Linked DNA regions of Blastochloris tepida. The protein of the gene in region 1 binds, or shares a complex with, the protein of each later gene. Links are inferred from orthologs where the notes say so. Each region holds a gene or a part of one and is shown in the gene's direction. Other genes may lie near its edges.

Region 1 (5,035 bases):
GCTTTCGGGATGCCGGACTCGTGTTCGCCGAGGGCGTCCGGCGCCGCAGGGTGGACACCGGGGGAGGGCGGGACATGATACGGCGGGTCGCAGGGCTGGCGTTCGGGTGTGTGCTGTCGGTTCTCGCTGCGGCGGAGGTCTCCGCCGCCCAGGCGGCCAAGAGGGCGTCCCTGCCGGGCACGCCGATGACCGGCGCCGAGATCCAGGCGTTCGCGGTGGGCGTGCCGCTGGAATCGCTGGGGCCGGACGGCTCGCGCGCGATCATCCAGCATCGGGCCGACGGTACCTCCGTCTACGAGCTGATCCGCGGCGAAAAGCGAACGCGAATCAACGGCATCTGGACGATGCGCGGCAACCAGTTCTGCCGCCGCTTCACCCGGCCGAAAGAGACCGAGACTTGCCTCGATTATCGCCGCATCTCCGACACCAGGGCTGCTGTCTACAGCGGCAAGAAGTTGGTGGCACGCCAGCAACGTCAGCCCTGAGTCGCGTGGCCGGTTGCCGCAAATGCACGCCGAATCCGAATGGAATCGCGCGAGCCGAGGGGCTGGCGCCAGCCCGCGTTGCTGATTCTACCGAGATTCGACTCCGAAACCGGGCCGACGTGGCGGAATTTGCGTCTCCAAAGCTGGTTTCTGCCCGGCTGAACAGCCGAGCTGGAGCGGAATTGCACGGAGAGACGGGCGTTGTGACGGCGTTCCAACGATTTCAGACTTGACGCGCCGCACTGCAGCTTCTAGAACCCGCGGACTTCGGCAGGCGGTCGGCTCCGCCATGTTCGCGCGCCCAGCGTGAACTCAAGGAACCGAGACGCTGCCGCATAAGCCGGCGAAAGCTGAAACCAGGCGTGAGCCTCGGGTGCATTGGCGCAACGGGGAACCGTCGCGTCTCTGTTTGCCAGCGGAACGCTCTCCGCCAATAGGCGGGCGGCGGGTCCGGCGTTTGGTCGTTCGGCAACGAACGGCCGGTTCGCGACGTGCGCGCATGCGCTCGTGGCGGGCGAGTTCGGTCGAGAGGCGAAACAAGAAGGTCCGAAGGCGAACCATGCCGACGATCAATCAGTTGATCCGCAAGCCCCGCGAGGCGAGCGTCTATCGCGAAAAGGCCCGCCATCTGGAGGGCAGCCCGCAGAAGCGCGGGGTCTGCACGCGTGTCTATACGACCACGCCGAAGAAGCCGAACTCGGCGCTCCGTAAGGTCGCCAAGGTCCGCCTGACCAACCACTTCGAGGTGATCGGGTACATCCCGGGTGAAGGCCACAACCTTCAGGAACACTCGGTGGTGATGATCCGCGGCGGTCGTGTGAAGGACTTGCCGGGCGTGCGTTATCACATCCTGCGTGGCGTGCTCGATACGCAGGGCGTCAAGAACCGCAAGCAGCGCCGCTCGAAGTATGGCGCGAAGCGGCCGAAGTAATCGGCGCGTCATCTGGTCGGCGCCCAGCGGGTGCCGACGGGTGGCTGCAGCGTAACGAAGGTCGTTTCGGGCGAGCGTCGCGCCGCCCGAAAGGCCGGACGAAAAAGTTCAGGATCGGGGTGCCCGGGACGAGCCGGGCATGACGAGAAGAGAGAAGGCCCATGTCCCGTCGTCATCGTGCCGAACGCCGCGAAGTGTTGCCCGATCCCAAGTTCGGCAACGTCGTGCTGTCGCGTTTCATGAACTCCGTCATGAAGCAGGGCAAGAAGTCGGTTGCCGAGAAGATCGTCTACGGCGCGTTCGACGTGATCGAGGCCCGTACCAAGGCGAACGCGCTCGGCGTGTTCCAGCAGGCGCTCGACAATGTCATGCCCTCGATCGAGGTGCGCTCGCGGCGTGTCGGCGGCGCTACCTATCAGGTGCCGGTCGAGGTGCGGCCGGAGCGCCGCCAGACGCTGGCGTTCCGCTGGCTGATCGGCGCCTCGCGTAACCGTAACGAAAAGACCATGGTCGAGCGTCTCTCGGCCGAGCTGCTGGACGCTTCCAACAACCGCGGCAACGCGGTGAAGAAGCGCGAAGACACCCACAAGATGGCGGAAGCGAACCGCGCCTTCTCCCACTACCGTTGGTGACGCTGTCAAGCGCGCGCGCCCGTCGAGGACTGTCCCATGCCCCGTAGCCACCCGATTGAGGACTACCGCAATTTCGGCATCATGGCCCACATTGATGCCGGAAAGACCACGACCACGGAGCGGATCCTCTATTATTCCGGCAAGAGCCACAAGATCGGCGAGGTGCACGATGGCGCCGCGACGATGGACTGGATGGAACAGGAGCAGGAGCGCGGCATCACCATCACGTCGGCCGCGACGACCTGCTTCTGGAACGGCAAGCGTCTGAACATCATCGACACGCCAGGGCACGTCGACTTCACCATCGAGGTCGAGCGCAGCTTGCGCGTGCTCGACGGCGCGGTGTGCGTGCTCGACGGCAACCAGGGCGTCGAGCCGCAGACCGAGACGGTGTGGCGCCAGGCCGACAAGTACAACGTGCCGCGCGTCGTGTTCGTCAACAAGATGGATAAGATCGGCGCCGACTTCTACAAGTGCGTCGACGACATCGTCACGCGCGTCGCCGGAAAGCCGGTGTGCCTGCAGCTGCCGATCGGCTCGGAAAACAATTTCCGCGGCGTGATCGACCTCATCCGCATGCGCGCCATCGTGTGGGACGACGAGGCGCTCGGCGCGAAGTACCGCGACGATGAGATCCCGGCCGATCTCGCCGACAAGGCGGCCGAGTATCGCACCAAGCTGATCGAGGCGGCGGTCGAGCTCGACGACGACGCCATGAACGCCTACCTCGAGGGCCAGGAGCCCGACGAGGCGACGCTGAAGCGGCTGGTCCGCAAGGCGGTGGTCGGTCGCGTGTTCAACCCGGTGTTCTGCGGCTCGGCCTTCAAGAACAAGGGCGTGCAGCCGCTGCTCGACGCCGTGGTCGACTATCTGCCGTCGCCGCTCGATCGTGGCGGCATCGGCGGTACCGACCCGCGCACGGACGAGGAAATTGTCCGCAACCCGTCTGACGACGAGCCGACCTCCGTGCTCGCCTTCAAGATCATGGACGACCCGTTCGTCGGCACCATCACCTTCTGCCGCATCTATTCGGGCAAGCTCGAAAGCGGCATGGGCCTGATGAACTCGACCAAGGACAAGCGCGAGCGCGTCGGCCGCATGCTGCTGATGCACGCCAACTCGCGCGAGGACATCAAGGAAGCCTATGCCGGCGACATCGTCGCGCTGGCCGGCCTCAAGGAAGCGCGCACCGGCGACACGCTGTGCGATCCGCTGAAGCCGGTGATCCTTGAGAAGATGGAGTTCCCCGATCCGGTGATCGAGATCGCCATCGAGCCGAAGTCGAAGGCCGACCAGGAAAAGCTTGGCGTGGCGCTGCAGAAGCTCGCGGCCGAGGATCCGTCCTTCCGCGTGTCGACCGACCAGGAGAGCGGCCAGACCATCCTCAAGGGGATGGGCGAACTGCATCTCGACATCAAGGTCGACATCCTGCGCCGCACCTACAAGGTCGACGCCAATGTCGGCGCGCCGCAGGTCGCCTACCGCGAGAAGATCACGCGGGCGACCACGGTCGACTACACCCACAAGAAGCAGACCGGCGGCACCGGGCAGTTCGCCCGCGTCAAGCTGGTGTGCGAGCCGAACGAGCCCGGCAAGGGCTTCGAGTTCGAGAGCAAGATCGTCGGCGGCGCGGTGCCGAAGGAGTACCTGCCCGGCGTCGAAAAGGGCCTGCAGTCCGTGCTGGGGTCCGGCGTGGTCGCCGGCTTCCCGGTGGTGGATCTCAAGGTTCAGCTCGTTGACGGCGCCTATCACGAGGTCGACTCCTCGGCGTTGGCGTTCGAGATTGCTTCGCGCGCAGCGTTGCGCGAGGCGCTTCAGAAGGGCGCTTCGGTTCTGCTCGAGCCGATCATGAAGGTCGAGTGCGTGACCCCGGAGGACTACACCGGCTCGGTCATCGGCGACCTGAATTCGCGGCGCGGGCAGATCCAGGGCCAGGACATGCGCGGCAACGCGGTCGTCATCAATGCGATGGTGCCGCTCGCCAACATGTTCGGGTACGTCAACACTCTGCGCTCGATGAGCCAGGGGCGTGCGACGTTCACCATGCAATTCGATCACTACGAACAAGTACCCTCGAACGTGGCCCAGGAAGTCCAGGCCAAGTTCGCTTGAGACCCATCCGGCCGGACGGATCGACAGGCTGACATCGACGGAGATTACGAGCGATGGCGAAGGAAAAATTTCAGCGGAATAAGCCGCACTGCAACATCGGCACCATCGGTCACGTCGACCATGGCAAGACCTCTCTGACCGCTGCGATCACGAAGGTGCTTGCCGAGACGGGCGGGGCGAGCTTCACCGCCTATGACCAGATCGACAAGGCGCCGGAAGAGAAGGCGCGCGGCATCACGATTTCGACCGCTCACGTCGAGTATCAGACCGACAAGCGCCACTACGCGCACGTCGACTGCCCCGGCCACGCCGACTATGTGAAGAACATGATCACCGGCGCCGCGCAGATGGACGGCGCCATCCTGGTGGTCTCCGCCGCCGACGGCCCGATGCCGCAGACCCGCGAGCACATCCTGCTCGCCCGTCAGGTCGGCGTGCCGGCGCTGGTGGTGTTCATGAACAAGGTCGACATGGTTGACGACCCCGAGCTGCTCGACCTCGTCGAGCTCGAGGTCCGCGAGCTGCTGTCGAAGTACGACTTCCCCGGCGACGACATCCCGATCATCAAGGGTTCGGCGCTGTGCGCTCTCGAGGACAAGAGCCCCGAGATCGGCCGTGACGCGATCCTGAAGCTGATGGAGGCGGTCGACGCCTACATTCCGCAGCCGGAGCGTCCGAAGGATCAGCCGTTCCTGATGCCGGTGGAAGACGTGTTCTCGATCTCCGGCCGCGGCACCGTGGTGACCGGCCGTATCGAGCGCGGCGTGATCAAGGTGGGTGAGGAAGTCGAGATCGTCGGCATCCGTCCGACCACCAAGACCACCGTCACTGGCGTCGAGATGTTCCGCAAGCTGCTCGACCAGGGCGAGGCGGGC
Region 2 (5,642 bases), 600 kb from region 1 along the record:
AAAAAAATAATAGGTATGTTACACCAAACAAAAGTGCGGCTAAAATAAAAAATACCTTAATTAATTTATGGTCCCCACATCTGTCATTTCTTGGCAGTTTTCACACTCATCCTTACCGAGATCTAAGGGAGGTGAAGGACTGTCGTGGCTGGGAATTCTCAGAAGCCGATCTTGACGCGTTTGATTGTGACGATTTCCTTTGGGGTGAGTCTGGAGATAATCCTGTTGATCTCGTTATGACAGTCTGTAAATTGCAAAGAATTCGGGAAAAATTCAATGCCGAGACAATTGACGATAATATTTGTTGCTTTGATGCGTGTGAGTTTCGTTTTTGGATTAATGTGAACGTTGGATATACGGATGGCCGAGGAATTCGCTATCAAACTTATAACAACAAAAAAGGAAAGGTTATGCTAGATATTGATAATTATTTCTATAATTCGAAATTTGTAGAAAAAATATATGATAATATCCTATAGTTAGGAGAATAATATTTATAAATCATAGAGATTGAATAATTATAATTAGGTTTTTATAAATTTTGGTATATAGTTATTATTTTGGATTTCGATGCGGTAATTGCAACCTAGAATAACATTAATAACCCTAGACGGTTTTTTCGAGCAAGGTTGGTGGCTTATTGTTCATGCTCTATGTGACCTCGAACCACGCCGCCTTCGCCGATCCCGTTCCGTCCGCCGGCTGCTCAACGGCGCGGCAGGGCAGCAGCCATTTGCCGGGATTGTCGGCAATGAAGGCGATGCGGCTGGTCTTCGCCTCGGGCACCAGCAGCGTGTCGTGCCACCACGGCTTCCAGCCGTCGTCGAGGCTGTCGAGCAGCCGGACATGATGGCCGTGGATGTGGACGGCGTGCGGCAGCGGCGTCTTGTTGACCAGCGCCAGCACCACGGTGCGCCCGCGCGCCACGCGGAACAGCGGCGGACCGGCCGGCCCGTCGCCGCCGCGGAAGGTCCAAAGCGAGGCCGCCGCCGGCTGCGGGTTGCCGGCATCCAGCGCCAGATCGAGCCGGTGGGCGCCCTTCAGCTCGATATGGCGGGGCAGGGGATTGTCGGGAAGCTGGCTGACCGTGCCCAGCGGCTCGGGGCGCCGGGGCGGCCCGGACTCGAGGCGGAAGGTGGCGAGCACGCTGTCCGTGCCATAGCCGTGGAGCCGGATGGCCGGCGGCTCCGCCGCCGGGTCGGCGGCAGCCGGCATATCGAGGATCAGGTCGACCCGGCCGCCCGGCGGCAGCGCCACGCGCGGCCGGCCGAGCTCGAAGGCCTCGGACGGCTGGCCGTCGACCGCCACCAGCACCGGCCGCAGCCCGCCTTCGAACGCCAGCGCCGCGATGCGCCACGCCGCGGCATTGATCAGCCGCAGGCGGATCCGGTCGTGGCCCTTCGCCGCGATGTCCTCGGCCGGGCGGCCGTTGACGGTGGCGTGGCGGGCGCCGGCCTCCGATTCCTTGGCCTCGGCACCCTTGGTTTCAGAATCCTTGGCCTCGGCTTTGGCCTCGCCCTCCTTGGCCGCGCCGTCGTCGAACTGCCAGTCCTGCAGCAGCAGCACGATGTCCTGATCGACGGCGATCGGCGTCTCCTCCTCGACGATCAGCGCGCCGGCCAGTCCGCGGTCGAGCTGCTCGGGCGTGCCGGCGAAGGCGTGGTACCAGAAGGTGCCGGCATCCGGGCAGGCGAAGCGGTAGTCGAAGGCGCCGCCGGGCGGGATCGCCGCCTGGGTCAGCGGCGGCACGCCGTCCATCGGGTTGGTCAGGCGGATGCCGTGCCAATGGATGGCGGTGGGCTGGTCGAGACCGTTCTCGGCCCGCACCCATACCTCGCCGCCGCGGCGCACCCGCAGGATCGGCCCCGGCGCCTGACCGTCGAAGCCCCAGACCGGCGATGGCGGCAGATCGGGGCCGCGCAATTGCGCAGCCCCCGGCTTGAGGGTGAGGCGCCGTGCCTCGCCGGGAGGCGTTCCGCCGGTCTCGGCCCGCAGCGTCCGGCTCGGACCGAGCGCGGCGAGGGTCACAACGGTGCCGCCGAGGACGGTGCGTCGGGTCGGGCGGAATGCGGTCATCACGAACCTCGGTTCGGCGGGTTGCGGAGCATCGGGCCCGCTTCAAATGGCTTCAAAATGTCCGTTCCGCCAGCGGTTCCGCGTCCGGCGGGGGACTGCCACGCATTTCCCGCTGGCGTCGTGGCGGACGCGTGCTATAAGCCGCGTCCCGACCGGCCACGTGCGCAAGCCCGTGCCGTTAGCGGGCGTGGCGGAACTGGTAGACGCGCTGGATTTAGGTTCCAGTGACGAAAGTCGTGGGGGTTCGAGCCCCTCCGCCCGCACCACCCCCGCGAATCCGGTCGGGACGCCCAGGCACAACGGGGGGAGCGGCCGACGCTCGGCCCGCGCGGGGCGGCCGGGCGAACCGTCGATTCGAGAAGAGCGCGATCATGCAGGTAACCAAAACCAGTGACGAAGGCCTGAAGCGCGAGTTTCGCGTTGTTCTTGAGGCCAGCGACCTCGATGGTCGCGCCGCCTCCCGCTTTGAGGAACTCAAGGACCGCGTCCGCATCAATGGCTTTCGGCCCGGCAAGGTGCCGGCCTCCCACCTGAAGCGCCTCTATGGCCGCTCGGTGATGGCCGAGGTGATCGAGCAGGCGGTGGCCGAGGCCAACAGCCAGATCGTCACTGACAACAGCTTCAAGCTGGCGCTCGAACCGAAGGTGACCTTCCCCGAGGAGCAGAGCGAGATCGAGGCCGTGCTCGAGGGCCGCAGCGACCTCGCCTACACCGTGGCGATGGAGATCCTGCCCGAGATCGTGCTGGCCGACTTCTCGGCCATCGCGCTGGAGAAGCCGGTGGCGCCGGTCGAGGACGCCGACGTCGATCAGGCGATCGACCGGCTGGTCGACCAGAACCGCCCCTACGAGCCGCGCCCCGAAGGCAGCAAGGCCGAGCAGCGCGACCGGGTGACGATCTCCTTCAAGGGCACCATCGACGGCGAACTCTTCGACGGCGGCAGCGCCGACGACGTGCCGGTGGTGGTGGGGTCGGGCTCCTTCATTCCCGGCTTCGAGGACCAGCTCGTCGGCATCGCGGCGGGCGAGACCCGCACCGTCAACGTCACCTTCCCGGCCAACTATCTGGCGGCGCATCTCGCCGGCAAGGACGCCGCCTTCGAGGTCACCTGCTCGGAGATCGCCGCGCCGGGCCACGTCGAGATCGACGATGCCTTCGCCAAGACGCTGGGCATGGACACCATCGACGCGCTGAAGGACGCCATCCGCCAGCGGCTGACCGGCGAGCGCGAGGGCCTGTCGCGCGCCCGCCTCAAGCGCGCCCTGCTCGATGCGCTCGACACGCGCCACAGCTTTGCGCTGCCGGAAGGGCTGGTGTCGCAGGAATTCGAGAGTGTCTGGGCCCAGATCACCGGCGAGATGAAGCAGGGCGGCCGCACCTTCGAGGACGAGAAGACCACCGAAGAGGCCGCCCGCGACGAATACCGCAAGATCGCCGAGCGGCGCGTCCGCCTCGGCCTCGTCCTTGCCGAGCTTGGCCAGAAGGCCGATATCAAGGTGACGGACGACGAGGTCACCCGCGCGCTGGTGGAGCGGGCCCGCAGCTTCCCCGGCCAGGAGCAGCAGGTTTGGGACTATTACCGCAAGAATCCCAACGCGCTGGCCAGCCTGCGCGCGCCGATCTTCGAGGAGAAGGTCGTCGATCATCTGCTGAGTCTGGTGCAGCTCACCGAGAAGCGGGTGACGAAGGACGAGTTGTTCCGCGAAGAGGACGCCGACAAACCCGCCGCCTGAGGCTTTTCCTCAATCGCCCCCGCGTTGCGGCCTTGCCTTTACGAGGATGATGATGCGCGACCCCGTCGAAACCTACATGAATCTTGTCCCGATGGTGGTCGAGCAGACCAATCGTGGCGAGCGTGCCTACGACATCTTCTCGCGTCTGCTGAAGGAGCGCATCATCTTCGTGACCGGGCCGGTCGAGGACGGCATGGCGTCGCTCATCGTCGCCCAGCTCCTGTTCCTCGAAGCCGAGAATCCGAAGAAGGAGATCTCGATGTACATCAACTCGCCGGGCGGGGTGGTGACGTCGGGATTGGCGATCTACGACACCATGCAGTTCATCCGGCCGCAGGTCTCGACGCTCTGCGTCGGGCAGGCGGCCTCGATGGGCTCGCTGCTGCTGGCGGCGGGCGAGAAGGGCATGCGGTTCGCGCTGCCGAATGCGCGAATCATGGTCCACCAGCCCTCCGGCGGCTTCCAGGGCCAGGCCACCGACATCCTCATCCACGCCCGCGAGATCGAGGGCCTGCGCCGCCGGCTGAACGAGATCTATGTCCAGCACACCGGCCAGGACGTGAAGGCGATCGAGGACGCGCTGGAGCGCGACAACTTCATGACCGCCGAAGGCGCCAAGACCTTCGGCCTGATCGATCAGGTGCTCGACAAGCGCCCCGAAGAGCCGGTCAAGCCCTGAAAATAGAGCCGGTAGAAAAGAGCCGGGCGAAAGGGCCGGAGACCTCTGGCCTTTGCTGCTGATTGCCGTCGTCATGGCCGGGCTTGTCCCGGCCATCCGCGTCTTTGCTTCAAGTGATCGCTTCCGGTACTTTGAAGGGATCAACCGGAGGCGGGGTCACGCGTGTCGTCCGGCGGCTCTCGGCATCATTTGGGCAGGTCCTGACTTCCGCATCGGAAGTCGTGCGACGCAACAATTTGACGCTCGCCGGGCCGGAACGCCATGAACCGGCCTCGATTTTGCATCGTATTTGTCATGGATCCGGCGCGGGCGGGGTCGACAAGCCTTGTTCCGATCGGGTCATTTTAACGCGGTATTGATCCGCCGAGCCATATCGTGATCGACTAGAATGTCGGTACGTTGTCGGAATCGTCGCTTCGGTCCGGACATTTACGGATCGCCGTGACAGGTCGGCAGGGTGACATATTGCGAAGCGCGGCGGCGCTTCGGGAGACCAAGTGGAATGAGCAAAGTCGGCGGCAGCGACTCGAAAAATACCCTCTACTGCTCGTTTTGCGGCAAGAGTCAGCACGAGGTGCGCAAGCTCATCGCGGGACCGACCGTGTTCATCTGCGACGAGTGCGTCGAGCTGTGCATGGACATCATCCGCGAGGAGAACAAGTCCTCGCTGGTGAAGTCGCGTGATGGTATTCCGACGCCGCGTGAGATCCGCAAGGTTTTGGACGACTATGTCATCGGCCAAGACCACGCCAAGAAGGTGCTTTCGGTCGCGGTGCACAACCACTACAAGCGGCTGAATCACCAGTCCAAGCACAATGATGTCGAGCTGGCGAAGTCGAACATCCTGCTGATCGGGCCGACCGGCTCGGGCAAGACGCTGCTCGCCCAGACGCTGGCCCGCATCCTCGACGTGCCCTTCACCATGGCCGACGCCACGACGTTGACCGAGGCCGGCTATGTCGGCGAGGACGTCGAGAACATCATCCTCAAGCTGCTCCAGGCGGCCGACTACAATGTCGAGCGCGCCCAGCGCGGCATCGTCTATATCGACGAAATCGACAAGATCAGCCGCAAATCCGACAATCCCTCCATCACCCGGGATGTGTCGGGCGAGGGCGTGCAGCAGGCGCTGCTCAAGATCATGGAAGGCACGG

What was found.
Region 2: the proteins of rpsG (region 1) and tig are in contact, whole or in part, in a crystal structure (PDB 3GTY), measured with the Thermotoga maritima proteins. The link is inferred for Blastochloris tepida from one-to-one orthologs. Residues at the interface, in WP_004081843.1 of Thermotoga maritima: Lys34, Lys52, Lys55, Glu59, Arg62, Gln63, Glu66, Asn67, Lys69, Val71, Arg95, Ala109, Lys110, Lys111, Gly112, Arg113, Pro114, Glu117, Glu121, Ile124, Ala125, Tyr127, Asn128, Asn129, Thr130, Gly131, Lys135, Asp139, Arg142, Met143; in WP_004081061.1 of Thermotoga maritima: Glu122, Val124, Val129, Leu130, Tyr133, Glu188, Gly259, Ile262, Tyr263, Glu266, Ser270, Glu273, Gln274, Glu277, Arg308, Gln311, Ile312, Ser315, Tyr316, Glu325, Arg329, Arg336, Leu363, Phe366, Trp367, Arg373, Leu377, Arg381, Leu384, Glu387.

The regions. Positions count from the first base shown.
Region 1 is NZ_AP018907.1:1,917,492-1,922,526, reverse strand. The notes cover bases 378-3,312. They hold rpsG (30S ribosomal protein S7), read left to right. Parts: upstream 378-1,577; coding sequence 1,578-2,048; downstream 2,049-3,312. Other genes in these bases: fusA (elongation factor G), read left to right, coding at 2,085-3,312; rpsL (30S ribosomal protein S12), read left to right, coding at 1,045-1,416; BLTE_RS08885 (hypothetical protein), read left to right, coding at 378-485. In the rest of the region: more of BLTE_RS08885, read left to right, coding at 21-377; more of fusA, read left to right, coding at 3,313-4,160; tuf (elongation factor Tu), read left to right, coding at 4,214-5,035.
Region 2 is NZ_AP018907.1:2,514,806-2,520,447, reverse strand. What follows is about bases 1,721-4,628. They hold tig (trigger factor), read left to right. Parts: upstream 1,721-2,447; coding sequence 2,448-3,809; downstream 3,810-4,628. Other genes in these bases: clpP (ATP-dependent Clp endopeptidase proteolytic subunit ClpP), read left to right, coding at 3,862-4,488; BLTE_RS11500 (multicopper oxidase family protein), read right to left, coding at 1,721-2,076. Outside these bases: BLTE_RS11505 (hypothetical protein), read left to right, coding at 1-479; more of BLTE_RS11500, read right to left, coding at 652-1,720; ATP-dependent Clp protease ATP-binding subunit ClpX, read left to right, coding at 4,991-5,642. UniProt on the Bacillus subtilis protein: Involved in protein export. Acts as a chaperone by maintaining the newly synthesized protein in an open conformation. Functions as a peptidyl-prolyl cis-trans isomerase.